Regions from separate parts of the Nonomuraea sp. NBC_00507 genome, predicted to be linked through region 1. Evidence: riboswitches for the same ligand, from Rfam matches in the RefSeq annotation. Region 1 holds a riboswitch; the other holds the start of a gene.
The links. A riboswitch is a leader RNA that binds a small molecule or an ion and turns the genes downstream of it on or off. The one in region 1 is predicted to bind cyclic di-AMP.
Positions count from the first base shown of each region.

Region 2: linked by a shared signal. The riboswitch ahead of OHA25_RS41015 (glycoside hydrolase family 25 protein) and the one ahead of OHA25_RS46600 (C40 family peptidase) in region 1 are both predicted to bind cyclic di-AMP.

Region 1 covers NZ_CP107853.1:9,665,856-9,673,719, forward strand. The annotation lists gene OHA25_RS46570 (ABC transporter substrate-binding protein) at 1-63, shown strand, start outside; gene OHA25_RS46575 (carbohydrate ABC transporter permease) at 63-938, shown strand; gene OHA25_RS46580 (carbohydrate ABC transporter permease) at 935-1,852, shown strand; gene OHA25_RS46585 (glycosyltransferase family 4 protein) at 1,849-2,934, opposite strand; gene OHA25_RS46590 (M48 family metallopeptidase) at 2,931-4,349, opposite strand; gene OHA25_RS46595 (hypothetical protein) at 4,363-5,229, opposite strand; gene OHA25_RS46600 (C40 family peptidase) at 5,480-5,989, opposite strand; cyclic di-AMP (ydaO/yuaA leader) riboswitch at 6,063-6,220, opposite strand; gene OHA25_RS46605 (methyltransferase domain-containing protein) at 6,507-7,259, opposite strand; gene OHA25_RS46610 (LysR family transcriptional regulator) at 7,331-7,864, shown strand, end outside.
Region 2 covers NZ_CP107853.1:8,507,723-8,515,586, forward strand. The annotation lists gene OHA25_RS41005 (hypothetical protein) at 1-934, shown strand, start outside; gene OHA25_RS41010 (HoxN/HupN/NixA family nickel/cobalt transporter) at 973-1,221, shown strand; cyclic di-AMP (ydaO/yuaA leader) riboswitch at 1,940-2,086, shown strand; gene OHA25_RS41015 (glycoside hydrolase family 25 protein) at 2,099-2,878, shown strand; gene OHA25_RS41020 (M15 family metallopeptidase) at 3,474-4,037, shown strand; gene OHA25_RS41025 (M56 family metallopeptidase) at 4,306-5,259, opposite strand; gene OHA25_RS41030 (BlaI/MecI/CopY family transcriptional regulator) at 5,256-5,627, opposite strand; gene OHA25_RS61625 (prolipoprotein diacylglyceryl transferase family protein) at 6,603-7,133, shown strand; gene OHA25_RS41035 (universal stress protein) at 7,048-7,572, opposite strand.

The DNA.
Region 1 (7,864 bases):
CCCAACGAGATCGACTCCCTGCTGGCGAGCATCGAGAAGCAGAAGGCCAACATCTTCCGCTGATGGCTGTCAAGACCCGTCGCTACTCCGCCCGCGACGTGACCGTTCTGGTCATCGGGCTGGGGATGGCCGTCATCGTCAACGTGGGCTTCATCTGGGGGCCCACGCTGGCCTCCGCCGGGCTGTCCGCCACCGACTGGGGCGGCATCGGGCCCATCGAGTGGATCGGCGGACAGAACTACCACGACCTGGCCGCCGAGTATCCGCCGTTCTGGTCGGCCATCCGCAACAACGTGTTGTGGCTGGCCTTCCTCGGGCTGGTCGCGACGCCGTTCGGCCTGTTCTGCGCGGTGCTGCTGGATCGGCGGCTGCGCCTGTCGCGGGTCTACCAGAGCGCGCTCTACATGCCGGTCGTGTTGTCCCTGGCCGTCGTCGGCTTCATCGCGCAGCTGGTCTACTCCTCCGACTACGGCGTGCTGAACGCGGTGACCGGGCTGAGCGTGGACTGGCTCGGCGACAGCTCGATCAACATCTGGGTCGTCGTGGTCGCGGCCGCCTGGCGGCACGTCGGCTACGTCATGATCATCTATCTGGCGGGGCTGAAGGCGGTCGATCCGGCACTGAAGGAGGCGGCGGCCATCGACGGGGCCAACGAGCGGCAGGCGTTCTTCCGTGTGGTGTTCCCGACGCTGCGGCCGATCAACGTGATCGTGCTGGTGATCACGGTGATCGAGGCACTGCGGGCGTTCGACATCGTCTACGCCATCAACAAGGGCAGGAACGGGCTCGAGCTGCTGTCCGTGCTGGTCACCGAGAACATCGTGGGCGAGGCCAGCAGGATCGGGTTCGGCTCGGCGATCGCGGTGGTGCTGCTGGTGATCTCGCTGGGGTTCATCGTCACGTACCTGTCGCAGCTGTTCAAGGGGGAGGAGCGATGACGCTCACCGCACCGGCCGCCGCTCCCCCGGCCGAGTCGCAGCGCTCGCCGTCACGGCGGCCGGTCCGGCCGTTGCGGATCCTGCTGCACGCGTTCCTGGTGCTGGTGGCGCTGGGGTGGCTGCTGCCGCTCGTCTTGGCGGTGTACGCGTCGCTGCGTCCGTACGAGGAGACCGCCCGGCTCGGCTACTTCTCGCTGCCCGAGCACCTCACGCTCGACTACTACGGACAGGCGTGGAGCCAGGCCGAGCTGCCCCGCTACTACCTCAACACGTTGATCATCGTGATCCCCGGCGTGCTGATCACGTTGTTCATGGCGTCGTTCACGGCGTTCGCGATCGCACGGCTGCGCATCCCCGGCCGCAAGACGCTGCTGATCGTGTTCACCGCTGGAAACCTGCTGCCGCCGCAGGTCCTCATCACCCCGCTCTACACCCTCTACACGCTCATCCCGCTGCCCGCGTGGCTGTCGGACTCGCAGTCGCTCTACGACTCCTACCTGGGGCTGATCCTCATCCACGTGGCCTTCCAGTTCGGCTTCTGCGTCTTCGTCATGGCCAACTTCATGCGCACGATCCCCGAGGAGATCAGCGAGGCGGCGCTGGTGGACGGGGCCGGGGTGTGGAAACGCTACTGGCGGCTGACGTTGCCGCTGTGCCGGCCGGTGCTGGCGGCGCTGTCCACGCTGCAGTTCACCTGGATGTACAACGACTTCCTGTGGGCGCTGGTGCTGATGTCGTCGGGCGACAAGCTGCCCGTCACCTCGGCGCTGAACAACCTGCGCGGCCAGTTCTTCACCGACTACAACCTGCTGGCCGCCGGGTCGATGCTGGTGGCGCTGCCGACGCTGATCGTGTTCCAGATGTTGCACAAGCAGTTCGTGGCCGGGCTCACGCTCGGCTCGACCAAAGGTTAGAGGAGGCTCTGGAAGCGGGCCGCGACGTGGTCCCACGACCAATCGCCGGCGATCCAGTCGCGGCCACCCGCGCCCATCTTGCGAGCCCTGTCCGGGTCGCTCAGCAGCTCGACGATCGCCTGCGCGATCTCCTCCGGGTCCGTGCCGTCCACCACGAGCCCGGTCTCGCCGTGCTTGACCGCGTCGGGCGCGCCGCCCGACGCGCCGGCCACCACCGGCAGGCCGGTGGCCGACGCCTCCAGGAACACGATCCCGAGCCCTTCCACGTCCACCCCGCCCCACCGGGTACGGCAGGGCATCGCGAACACGTCGGCGGCCGCGTAGTAACCGGGCAGGCTCGCGGCCGGCACCGTGCCGGTGAACCTGATCGACTCGTGCCCGGCCGCCAGCCGCTCCAGCGTGCGCCGGTAGGGTCCGCCGCCCACCAGCAGCAGGACGGCGTCAGGCACCGCCCGCAGCACCCGGGGCCAGGCCCTGATGAGCTGGTCCTGGCCCTTGCGTGGCACCAGCCGGGATACGCATGCCACGACCGGCCTGCCCTGCAGGCCCAGCTCGGCCTTGGGCGCGCCGGGGTGGAACAGGCCGGCGTCCACGCCCGGCGCGAGCCGTACGAGCTTGTCCGGCGGGATGGCCGCGACCAGCCGCCGCCGCGTGTACTCCCCCAGATACGTGACTACGTCGGCGTGCTCGCCGATCCTGCGCAGCACGGCGCGGAAGCCCGGTGCGCTCGCCCACGACGCCTCGTGGCCGTGGGTGAGCATCACCACGCGCCGCGCGCCCGCCCTGCGCACGTGCGGAGCGAGCAGGCCGAGCGGCGCCGCCGCCCCGAACACGACGGTGCCCGCCTCGTGCTCGACCACCAGCCGGGCCGCGCGGCGTGCCACGGCCGGGGTCGGCAGCATGAGCCGTGTCGGATGCCGCACCACCCGGAACGGCTGCCGCCGGTCGAACTCAGCGCAGCCCGGCCAGGCGGGTGCGTAGACGGCCACTCCCGGTGTGCGCAGCGCGAGCCCGTGCACGAACGACTGGATGCCGCCCGGCCTGGGCGGGAAGTCGTTCGTGACGATGACCACATGGGTCACGGCACCGGGATGCCGTTCAGCTTCGCCCATGCGCGGGCCATGGCGATGCGCTCGGGGCTGGTGGGATGGGAGGCATAGAGCACATATTCCACCGCATCCGGCGACAAGTCGGAAATATTGGTTACTGCCAGACGTTTCTGCATTTTTATGAATGTGGCGGGATCTCTGGTGAGGTTGAGGGCGTGGACATCGGCCCGGGCCTCGACGCGGCGGCTGATCACGTTCTCCGCGGGTCCCAGGAGCAGTGAGCCCAGGGTCATCAGGCCCAGTACCGCGCCCACGGCGCGAGGGTCGGCGATCGAGGTGACGCCGGTGCGGCGGCGTACCGGATCGAAGACCAGGAACAGCAGCACGGCGCCCAGGCCGGCGCCCAGGCCGCCGATGAGCGTGCCGGTGAGCACGTCGTTGTCCTTGGCGTGGCCCAACTCGTGCGCCACGACCAGCTCCACCTCCGGCTGCGGGGCCTTGAGCAGCGTGTCGTAGACGACGATGCGGCGCGTGGCGCCGAAGCCGGACACGTAGGCGTTGAGCGCCGTCGTCCGGCGCGAGGCGTCGGCCACCAGCACGTCCTTCACCGGCACGCCGTCGCGTTCGGCCATGGCCAGCAGGTTCGTGCGCAGCGGGCCTTGCGGCATGGACCTGAAGTCGTTGAACAGCGGCTCGAACAGCACCGGATACACGAACGACGCCACCACTGTCAGCGCGAACGCCCCGACGGCCGCCGGGATCCACCAGCGCCGCACCTTGCGGGCCAAGGCCACGAGCACAACCAGCATCAGGCAGAGGATGGCCGTCTGCACGCCCATGTTCTTGAGCCGGTCGCCGGCCCAGGACCCCCAGTCCTGGGTGGACAGGCCGAAGGCGCGCAGCAGCGTCTCGAACCACATCCCGAGCGGCCAGCGGACCAGCTCGGTGAGCGCGGTGATGACGACGACGCCCAGGATCACCCGCAGCCACCAGGGGCCCCTCAGCCAGCCCACGGCCTTCGCACCGATCGGGGTGGCCACCAGGAGGCCCGCGATGATGATCGACAGGGCCAGTGATAGGTAGCTCGGGAGGGTGGTGGCCGCGTCGAACGCCTGCGCTCTGGCGATCTGGGCGGCGGTGAAGTCGCGGGCAGGGTCGGGCGGGCCCCCGGTCAGCACCCGCCAGGGGGTCGCGAAGGCGGCCACGGCCAGGATCACCACCCCCAGCGCCACGGCCGCGACCGCCGCCTCCCGCCGCAACCGCCTCCCGTCCGCATCCGGAGCCCCGCCCTTGCCGGCACGCCGATCGCCGCCCACGGCCCGGCCGCCGTCGCCGCCGCCACCCGGGCTCCGAGCGTCGCCGACGGCGGTGGGATCGCCGGTCGAGACCTCGGTTCGGGGCTTCCTCGTCCCTGGTCCTGCGTCGTCCGTGTCGTGCCGTTCGCTCATCGGCCTCCCCCTCTTACGTGAGCTGCTCCCGGACGTACACGCGCCACCGTGCCGTCAGCGTCGCCACGGACAGCCCCAGCGAGGAGAGCGCCCGATCGACGCCGGACGCCTGGGCATCACGGTAGAACCCCACCAGGGTCTCCTCACTGAACCGGTCGGCGAGGAAGCGACACGCCAGCCACGCCTCCTGGTACGCCCGTGCGAGCCGCACGGGATCCCGGCCATCCGCCGCGAACGCCGCAGGCCCCGGCAATTCGCTCGGCACCCGCCCGGCCCGCACCTCGTCGGCCAGCTCGGCGGCGGCCGTCCGCACGGGCAGCCCCGCGTCCCGGTAGCCCACGTAGTCGGCGAACCCCTCGTAGAGCCAGACGGGCAGGTCGCCGGTGCCCGCCACGACGTGGGTGAGCTCGTGCGTGAGCACCACGTCCTTCCCCGTGGAGTTGAGCCTGGCGAAGACCTCCGGGACGACGATCACCCGGCCGCCGTCGGCCACCGCGGCCAGCCCGTCGACCCGCTCGACCCCGGCCAGCCCTGCCGCCTCGCGGGCGGACCCGGGTACGACGACGAGCGGCCGCACAGGCCTGCCGAGGACGTCCGACACCCGGCGTCCCGCCGTGTCGGCCCGCCGCGCCAGCTCGTCCAGCGTGCCGGGCGGGGTGTGGCGGCCGACGACGAGGGAACGCCCTGCGCGGGCCAGGACGACGCCGTCGCGCCACAGGTCACGTGCTTCCGGGGGAAGAAGGGGGGATTCGGGGACCGGGGCGCTGGCGGGGGCGAGGGCGAGGAGCAGGAGTCCGGCCACCACGGCTCGTCGGCTCACCTGCTCGGACACGATGTCCGATCGTAGCCGGGCCGGATCGTAGCCGGGCCCGACCGTCATCGGGCCGATCGTCGCCGGGCCCCGATGTGCCACGGCAGGCGGCCCACGTCGCGTCGTAACGGCGGCCTGCTTGTGAAGGGATCAGACACCGTCTCCCTGGAGGGCCATCAGCCCCGTACGGCGGGTGGGGGACGGTGGCTCGCCGTACAAGAAAGAGGGTGTGCATGAAGAACAAAAGCGGATGTGCATGAAGAACAAAAAAGCGGGTGTGCATGAAGAAAGGGCCCCGATGGGATCGGAGCCCTTTTCCTCACAAGCCGGGACGGACAGCGCCGACGAAAGACGCCTTGCGCCAGCTGCTCAGCTTGTCGATACGCACCCGCTCGCCTGTCCGCGGGGAGTGGAGCATCTTGCCGTTGCCGACGTAGATGCCCACGTGACCGAGCCCTCTGAAGAACATCAGGTCGCCTGGCTGGAGATTCTTCCAGGAGACCTTCTTCCTGATGCCGGCGAACTGGCTGGCCGCCACGCGGGGGATCTTCACGCCGGCCTTCTTCCAGGCGTACTGGGTCAGGCCGGAGCAGTCGAACGAACCAGGGCCCGTGGCACCGTACCGGTAAGGGTCACCGATCTGGTCCTTGGCCACGGCGACGGCCTTGCTGGCCTTCGCCTGCTGCCGGGCGATCCTGAGAGCCTTGGCCGACTTCGCGGAGCTAGCCGCCGTACTGGCCTTGGCCGTGGAGGCACCGGCTGAATCGCTGGTCGTCGCCGCCTGCGCCGTCGGGGCATGGAGGATCAGACCTCCGGCCGTCACGGTCATGGTGAGCGCTACGCCACTCAGGGCAATGCGGGACAGACGGGGGTTCTGCGGGGAGGTAGACAGGATTTCTCCTTGGGTCTTCCACGAACGCCTACCGGGTTAGCTGACGGATTCGGGCCTGGAAGTCGCCCTACGGCGCGATACGCGCCGATTCACCCCTGATCCCGGGAAGGGATCGATGGTTCCCCGGCTCCGTGCCTCCTGGCTGCACGGACTCGGCAGGTCGCCGTCCGGTGTCGTGTTCGACAAGGGGACGTACGGCGGCGACCGGCGGATCTCTATCTGGCTCACATCGGGGGACCGATGCGGATTCGCGGCGACATGGCTTGTCGCTGCGACGCCAGAAGCTACGCCGAAACGTCAAGACTCGGCAAAGCGCCAGTCAGGTTGTAAAGATCCAACAACTGGTTCTGTCAGGTCCGAAACCCCTGTTGGAACGCCAGGTTCAGTTATGGAAATGTGACCCTTCTCACAAACTGCGGCACACTGTCGTGTAAGGTCCCAATTGTCACTTTCGTCACACGCTTCGCGCCGTCATCCTGAAGCCGGTGGGCGGGAGCGTTCCCGCGGCCATACGGTCCCGTTCGATGCGCCATAGCTCGTTGAGGACGTCGGTGCCGCCGTTCGTCACCTTTCCGCCGATATATCGTGACAAGTACGGTTCTCGCCGCATGCTCGTGACCTGGAACCGTTCGGCAAGGGCGGCGAGCATGGCGTCCGCGGGGGTGTGGTCCCCATGCGCCTCGCGCCATCGCTCGAGCGGGTCACGTCCGGGACCGCCGGGCTCGCGCGTGACATCCGCCACTCCCGCGGCGGCGAGCAACGATCCGGCATCGTAGAACCAGGTGGCTGCGGCCAGGTCGGCCCAATCCCACCCGAACTCGTCCACCACCAGCAGCCCGCCCGGCCGGAGCAGTGACCGTACGCGGTCCAGCGCCGCCTGGAGCGGATGCACGTGGTGCAGCGAGAGCGACATGACGACCGCATCGAACAACGATTCACCGTCGTAGTGGCGGACGAGCGCCGGGTCGTCGGCGGCGGAGTCGGGATAGGTCACGACATCGGCCTGCACCGCCGGCACCCCGGCCGCCCGCGCCGCTCCGACCGCCTCCGGCGAGATGTCGATAGCGGTGACCGAGTGACCGCGCCGCATCAACTCGGAGGCCAGCACGCCCCGCCCGCAGCCGACGTCGAGGATCCGCTGCGGCTGCCGGGGAAGCACCTGACTCAGCCACGCGTACTGGTGGTTGTCCACCGTTTCTGTCTCCATGCGACCGAGCATGACCGCCCGCAGCCATGCACACCACTGCAGGCTCGGCATGGAACCCATAAGCTCGGTGCATGCTTGATGTGTGGTCGCTGAAGGTGCTGGTGGAGGTGGGGAGGCTGGGATCGTTCTCGGCGGCGGCCGAGGAGCTGTCGATGACGCAGCCCGCCGTGTCGCGGCAGATCGCCACGCTGGAGCGGCACACCGGCGTACGGTTGTTCGAACGGCTGCCGCGTGGCGTCCGGCCGACGGACGCGGGGCGGGCGGCACTGGAGCAGGCGGATGAGGTGCTGCGGGGGTTGAGGCTGTTCGAAACGCGGATGCGGGCCTTCGCGACGGCGGAGGCGGGGCGGGTCCGGGTGTCGGCCTTCCCGAGCGCCGCGACCAGCTACCTTCCCGACCGGTTCCGTTCGTTCGCGGCCAGGCATCCGGACGTGGAGCTCTCCCTCACGGTCCGCTCCGGCGAGCACGACCCGTGCGCCGCCGTCCTGGACGGTGAGACCGACATCGCCCTCCTGACCTCCTGGGACATGGGCGGCCCTTCGGGAACCGCGGGCATGCCCGGGGTGGCGCTGACGCCGCTGCACGAGGACGAGCTGCTGGTCGCG
Region 2 (7,864 bases), 1.2 Mb from region 1:
GTGGGGGGTGTGGGCCGAGGAGCAGATTGCCATGTTGCTGGCCCAGAGCCCAGCCACCCGGGCTCCACTCGACGACCCCAAACCGGTGACCGTCCTGTTGAACGTGCTCCTTGACATAGAGGCCGAGGAACAGGTCGCCATGCTCCTGGCCCGCAACCCAGCCGCCCACGCCTCTCTCAACGACTCAGGCTCGGTGGCCAGTCTGTTGGAGGCGCTGCGGAGGGCGGGGGCTACGGACCAGGTCGCTATGCTGCTGGCCCGCAACCCAGCCGCTCACGCCTCCCTGGACCACCCCTACGGCTCGGTGATCTGGCTACTGGAAGCGCTGTGGGAAGCGGGTGCCACCGAGCAGGTCACCGTGCTGGCCGGACGAGCCGCCTCCCACGACGACCCATTCCTGGTGGCCTGGGTGTTGAAGGAACTGCGGAGAATGGGGGCTACGGACCAGGTCGCCATGCTGCTGGCCCGCAACACAGCCGCTCACGCCTCCCTCGACCACCCGGGCTCGGTGACCTCGCTACTGGACGCGCTGTGGGAAGCGGGTGCCACCGAGCAGGTCACCGTGCTGGCCGGACGAGCCGCCTCCCACGCCGCCTTAGACTGGCCGGCCCCGGTGGCCGGCCTACTAGACACGCTGCGGGAGTTGGGGACGGAGGAGCAGGTCGCTATCCTGCTGACCCGCAACCCAGCCGCCCACGTCCGTCTCGACCACCCCTACGGCGCGAGGCCGCCGAGTTGGGAAGTGGCCGACCTGCTGGAAGCGCTGCGGCAAGTCGGTGCCACCGAACAGGTCACCGTGCTGGCCGAACGCCTTCCTGCCGCCGGAAGGTTTGATGAGTTCATGGGCATCGGCGATTACCGGGAGCGTTTTGCGTTCGGACGGGAACCCGACGGAATCCCTGCTCTCCCCTGGGGGTGGGAGGACCTGGACTGACCACAAAGCAGGTTTCATGCGGGTCAGCCGGGCGGGTCATGAGCGCGATCGCCACGTTGGTGATGTTGCTGGCCTCCTGCACGGCGTTTAGTAACCCGCTTCGGAAGATCTACTACAACCTCTCGACCACCGGCCTGTCAATCTTCGTCGCATTCGCGGTCGGCACCGTCGAGCTTCTCGACGTCCTTGCCGAACAGCTCAACGTCGCCGACCGTCAGCCCTGGGCAACTCTCGCCGCCGTGGACCTCAATGCCATCGGCTACGTCATCGTCGGCACCTTCTGCTGACATGGCTCGGCAGCGTCGCCTACTGGAAGCTCGCCAAGCTGGAGCAGCGCTACGCGGCCCCCACTTGCGAGCGACGTGGCGGTAAGCAGCATCGCCTCAACAATGATGTCGAAGAGAAACTGAGTACGAGCGATGCGCGCGTCGACGGCGCAAGTACTGCTCAAGAAGGCTGCAATGGGCGTTAACAGACAGCCCCGGACCCGCGCGATGCGTTGCCGTCCCTCGGCAGGCCAAACCGAGATTTCCAAGGCGCGCCATTCGTTCCGCTCTCAACCGAGGTCTCCCAAGCGAAAGCCATCCGAGCCGAGTGACTATGGTGGCCAGCAGGGCTCGCGGCAGCAATCCCTAAAGGACCTACGTCACGGTTACTGGTCCCGTCAGGTTCAGCCACAACAGCGTCCTGAGCGCCACCAGCCCCATCGGTTGATCCTCGCACCGCGCAATCGGAAAAGGCGGGGTCGATTCGCCTTCTCGTACGCAACGGGAGCCGAGAGCGGAAGCGGCCAGGCAAACTTTACCCACTCCCAAACCCGCTGCTGGCACGGCATTTCAGGCCTGCTCTGAGGCCGATACGCCGAGAATGAATTTGCTCCGCTTGCACCCTCTTTGGGATATATGTACCTTTTGCGTAATCGCGACACACGTCTTGGCGAGCTTCTCGTCGCATCGTTGCCGCTTCGTTGACCGGACCGTGCGCAGTCCTGGAGATCTTCAGGGCAGCGCCCGGCCGCCGAATCCGCGCCTCGCGGAACCGGGGACCCATCCTCTTTTCGGGGTGAATCGGACGCCAGCTCAGGCTGCGCCCGTAGGGCACTTCCAGGCCCGAACCCGTCAGCTAACCCGGTAGGCGGCATGGAAGCAAGGAGTCAATGCCCTCATGCCCAAGCCTCGGCTTGCCACGATCGCCCATACTCTCAAGAACCATCTCGATCTCCCCAGCAAGCGCTTCAGCCTCGCCATCGGCGGTGCGATCCTGGCCGGAACCACCGCCATCACAGGCGTAGCCGGCCAGGCGGTCGCTTCGTCCACCACCCAGCACAGCGCGGTCCACGAAGCTCAGCCGGAAACCGGATCGCTCGCCTACGGCGTGGATGTCTCCAGGTACCAGCCCGACTACGACTGGAACGCCAGCCCGGCCCAGTTCGGCATCATCAAGGCCACCGAGGGCGTGACCTTCCGCGACGCCTCGTTCACCCGCCACTGGAGCGAACTGGCCAAGAAGGGCATCGTGCGCGGGGCCTACCACTACGGCCACCCCTCCAACGACCCCATCGCCGAGGCGGAGCACTTCCTGTCCATGGTGAACTCCCAGCCCGCCAAGGCCGGCGACCTGCTGGTCCTGGACCTGGAGACCACCGACGGCCAGTCCGTCGCCGAGGTCAACTCCTGGGCCAAGGCATGGCTGTCGCACGTGAAGGCCAAGACCGGGGTCACCCCGATGCTCTACAGCGGCTGGAACTTCGCCAACACCTACGGCAAGGGCCTGGCCGAATACCCGCTCTGGGTCGCCCACTACAGCAAGCCCAAGGGCCAGCTTGCCCCGCCTGCCGACTGGAAGTCCTGGGCGATCCACCAGTACACCGACTCCCCCATCGACCAGAACGTCTCCGCGCTGACCCCTGACCAGTTGCGCAAGCTGGGCCGCTCCGCTGTCTGACGGAGGAGACGGATACAGCATCAGTCGGTCCCTCAAGGATGTGGCTCGGTAGAGGTCGGGAGGCAGTTCGCGCCCTTCCAACCTCTACCGAATTCCCTCCGCTTGACGGCGGATTCCGGCGCGCTCCCCGACGCCCAAAACGACTAAGTCGCTTAGGTAGTGTCAAGGGCGGACCTCACCCTCGGATGGACCATCGCCCTGGCCGGTGTCGTCCTGGCGATCTCCTCCTGCGCCGTAATCGCGTGACTTCGCGAGTCTTGCCTATGCTCACGCCGAGCTGTCGCGGATCTCTCCTCGATCCCAGGCCCACGGCTACATCGCGGCTCTTGACCACTGCCCCACCGCTACCGCAAGGCGGCCGTGGCGATCCGGTACGGCGACAAGTCCGAGAGCTTACATCCCATCTGACCTGCCGAAACATCGCATATGGTGGAAGGATGAAGCGTGCTGCAGCCATGGCGCTCGTGGTGTTCGCGTCTGTTTCATGCGGCGCGGCGGAGCCGGACGCGGCGCCAGCTCGTGTGCCAGGACGTCTGTTCCCGCAAACGAGAAGCCCGATTCACCGACGCCCGCGCCGAGTCCGACTGCACCGCCCGTGTTCAAGGCCAAAGTCTCGAACGTCTCCCGTGACCGGCTGCCCTACTCGTGGCGGCCCGGCTGCCCGGTCCACTATCGGGACCTGCGGCTCATCACGTTGTCCTACTGGGGGTTCGACGGCAAGCCGCACACGGGCGAGCTGGTCGTGCGCGAGACGGTGACCGACGACATCGTGACGGTGTTCAGGAAGCTGTACGGGTGGCGCTGGCCCATCAAGCAGATGAAGCTGGTAGACGCCTACAAGGCGGACGACTTCGCCTCGGTCGACGCCGACAACACCTCGGCCTTCAACTGTCGCCGGGCGACCGGGTCCAGCAGGTGGTCCAAGCACGCGTACGGGGAGGCGCTAGACATCAATCCCCGCGAGAACCCTTATGTCACGGCTACTGGCGGCACGGCGCACCAAAATGCCAAGAACTTCACCAACCGCCCGCTGAAGGGTATAGGTGTGATCAATCCGGGCGACAAGGTGGTCAAGGCGCTCGCCCAGGTGGGCTGGGAATGGGGCGGCTACTGGTCCAGCGCCAAGGACTACCAGCACTTCTCCAAGGGTGGCGGATAGGACCTGAAACCGCCTGCGGCGAGAGCCGGGCAGGAGGTCACGACCGACAAGGCCAGCGTCTGTTGAAGCGCCACCGCGGAGACCGTGCACGACGAGGAACGTTCTGACGTCTCACCGTCCGCGCACGCTCCGGAAGTTGTACCGCGAAGTTGCGCCATCGAACGTATCTACCAGCACCGGTAAACCGGCGGCCCCGGTTAGTGCGCGCTCGCGCCCGAAGGGCTGAGTGCCGGCCGCATCCTGGTAGCGGTGGGGGCCCGACCGTTGTTCAGAGCAGGAAGAGATTGTGGCAATGGTGCGCGATGAGCGCACTCAGCCCGGGAAGAAGGGCAACCGCCGCAGGGCCGGCCAGCAGCACGCCCACGGCGGCCACGCCGGCGAGTTTCTCGCGGCGGCGCAAGGGGACGGCCGGATGGAGCATGCGGCGAATCCGGGCCAGTGCTGTCTCTCCGCCGGCGCCGAGCGTGAAGACGGGCGCGCGGCCGGTGGCCAGGCTCACCAGGGCGGCGGCGATGTGGATGCGCGGGTGATGGCAGGCCGCCACATCGTCGGCGCGCAGTTCGACCAGGCGGACGATCTCCTTCTTGGCCTTGGCGAACAGCGGCAGGCCAGGAAAAGCGCGGCTCAGACCCTCGGCCACAGCCAGTAGCAGGTGGTGCCTTCCACGAAGGTGAGCCTGTTCGTGGGCGAGGACCGCGGCGACATGTTCGGGGGTCAGCGACCGCAACGCCGCGGTAGTGATCACCATCTCGGCCTGGCGGCCGGGCAGGCAGTAGACCAGCGGTTCGTCGTAGTCCAGCACGATCGCGTCCAGCTCGCTGTAGCGGCGGCCGAGGAGACGCAGCATCTCGGCGTGCCGCCTGCGTTCCCGACGCGCGGTGACTAGCACCGTTCCGACGCCGGAGGCGGCCCAGACCACGATCAGGGCTCCGACGAGGAGGGCGAGCCAGCTGCCGATGGGCATCGCTGCCGGGTCGAACCCGTTGTCGAGCATGGCGAAGCAGGCCTCGATGACGCTGGCCATCCCGTGCCCGATCGTATCGGCGGGCACGGCGGTGGCCACGGCCGCCAGGATCGCCGAGGCGATGGCGGATGCGCACGCGGCCAGCCACAGGGAGATCCCCAACCGGGGGGCACGGTCGGACCACCGCGCCCGGATCAGTGCCCGGGGCAGCAGCGTCGTCGCGAGAACCGCGTACACCGCGAGGACTGCGGCGATCATGAGTGAAGGCCCCGCGGCGGGAACACCTGCAGCGCCGCCGCCAGCGCCGTCGACTCTTCCGGAGTCAGCCGCTCCAGGAAGTGCACCAATGTGGCGGCCTGGTTGCCGCTCCGGGCCAGCGTCTCGCGCATCTGCTGGGCCGCGTAGGCTTCCTCGCTGATCACAGGTTCGTAGAGGTAGGCCTTGCCCTGCGGCTGCCGCTTCAGCAGGCCCTTCTTGTAGAGCTTGTCCATCACCGTCATGACGGTCGTGTAGGCGATCTGCCGGTCGCGACGGAGATCCTCCAGTACGTCTCGAACCGACGCGGGCCGATGATAGGACCACAAGCGATCCATGATCGCGGATTCCAGGTCGCCCAAGGCACGCACCACGCGATCGCCCTCCTCACATGCGGTTTCTTCAATGCTACCCACGATCGTAGGCCAGAGTGCAGTGAAGGGCCTTCATGGACCCAAGACCGCTGAACGCCCCCAGCAGACACGCCTAGGCAACCGTTACTATCCTATATAGTTTGGGCTGCAGGAAAGAAGAAGGACGCACACGCGTAGCCGCGCCATTCCCCAGCGAAAGCCGACCGGGGGCGCTCTGCTCGCCGGGCAGACGAGAGGCTCCGTACCCGCGGCGAGGACTCCTCTGTCCCGCATCCCCTCCGCCCCGCCACCTCGGATGGACGTCGCCACCCCACCCCCGGGTCGGGAAAGTCGCCGCCACCAACTGCCACCACCCCACAGGCGTCGAGCCGTACCTGCCACCGGTGTCGGTCGTCACCCATTGGTTCGAGCCGACCGCGACGGAACCGGTGACGCTGCGGCTGTCCGGACGGCAACCTGGCCGCGCAGCCACGACCAGTCCGCCGCGTACATGGGCAGACGCCTGCCCCCGACCGCTTTCGCGGTGACGTCCCATTCTCCGGGGATTCATCGCGACCTCGGAGGTGACGGCGACGGGACCACTGCAGGCGAGCGCGTGGATCGTCTTCTCCTCCTCCGACCGGTTTCCCGGGCGGGGGTCATGCGCATGCAGAAACGCGCGCTGAGCCGGTCCGCGCTCACCTGATCCCCTTTTCCCGCGCTCCGAGCCTTCCCGGGAGCCTGGATGGTGTTCGCCCTGCTGAGCATGATCGTCGTGCTGGCGGTCCAGTCCCTGCTGGTCGCCCGGCTCGGAGTGAACGTGGGCGGGCCGCTGACAGTGTCGCTCGCCTCGATCTGGCCGGCGAGGTCGGCGGCAAGCTGTGGTACCTGGTGCTGCGCAGGAAGGAAGGTAAACGCCGGGGGTGGATCGTCCAGCGGATCGCCGAGGGCTGGACCGTGCAGAGCTCGTGGCCGGGGTGATCCTCGCCGCGGCTGCCGTGCCGGGCATGGCGTGGTGCCGACATCGGCGGCTTCTTCGACTCCACGGCGCCGGCCCTGCTGTTCGGCATGGGCATCGGCAGACTGGGCTGCTACTTCACCAGCTGCTGCGCCGGTCGGGCCGCTCGCTCACGCTGGCGCGTCTGGTGCTCCGACCGAAGCGTGCGCATGCGCCGCGTGCCGACCCAATTGCTGGAGTCGGCTCTGGCATTGATGACCGACTTGGGCGTCGTGGCAGTGCTCGCGGTGATCGAGCCCGTTCGCGGGGCGCTGTTCGTCATCGTCCTCGCGCTCTATACCCTCATCCGCCAGGGCCTGCTGCGCTTCCGTGCTGGCCGTTTCCGACATGGGGCCAGGTCAGAATGGTCGTGGGCCGGGGTGCGGCCGTCTACGATGCCGTCGTGCGGGGACGATCTCCCTCCCAGGGCCCAGGTGGTGGTCAGCCGTGGAGCAAGCGGTCCAGGTCACGCCGACGGACTCTGGAACGGTATAGAGACCGCAGATGCGCTGGCAGCGGCACGATGAGTACCGGACACCTGCCATGAGCGACACAGTAACAACTCGTGGCCGTACCACGCCATCGGCCCAACAAGCCCACATCGCCCCTGCCCAGCACGAGAAGGTCGTCCTCTCGGTCGGCGAGATCGACCAGTGCGGGACCGGGTTCACCGCGGGCGACCAGCACGCTCACCTCGACATCGGTCGGAACATAGCCCAGCGCTTCCCGGAAGGAGATCCATGCTCCCTTCCGCAGGAGAGAGAAGAACTCGTCTCCGTCGTCGAGGCCGGGCAAAGCGCCGGCGCCGGGGAGCACGCGGATCGCATGCAGGCATGCCTCGCGTCGCCGGGCCTCATCCACCGCGTAGCGCAGGGCGGCCAGGCTCGCCAGCGAGCCGTCCAGAGCGACCAGTACGCGTGGTCCTGCGTTGTTTATGGAATGTGGGCAGTCGCCGTTCGCGTCCATACAGGCCACCATCTGCCTCAATACACACATGCTACTGCCAGCCCGGACGCGGGATGGAGCGCGCCCCTCCGCGCAGCAGGCCGGCATGGCAGCGGTTGAACATGATGAGCGATGCGTCCCAGAAGTTCAGTCCGCTTGCCAGTCAACTCAATGAACTATTAACCATAGTAGCTTATCCTGAGTCGGACTGCATGATGTAGCCATGGGCTCGGCGGCGACGGTGCATCCTTGTGTAGAAAGTTTCAGGAACGACTTCAGGCGTCCTTGAATGCGTGCTTTTTCCTGGGAAGAC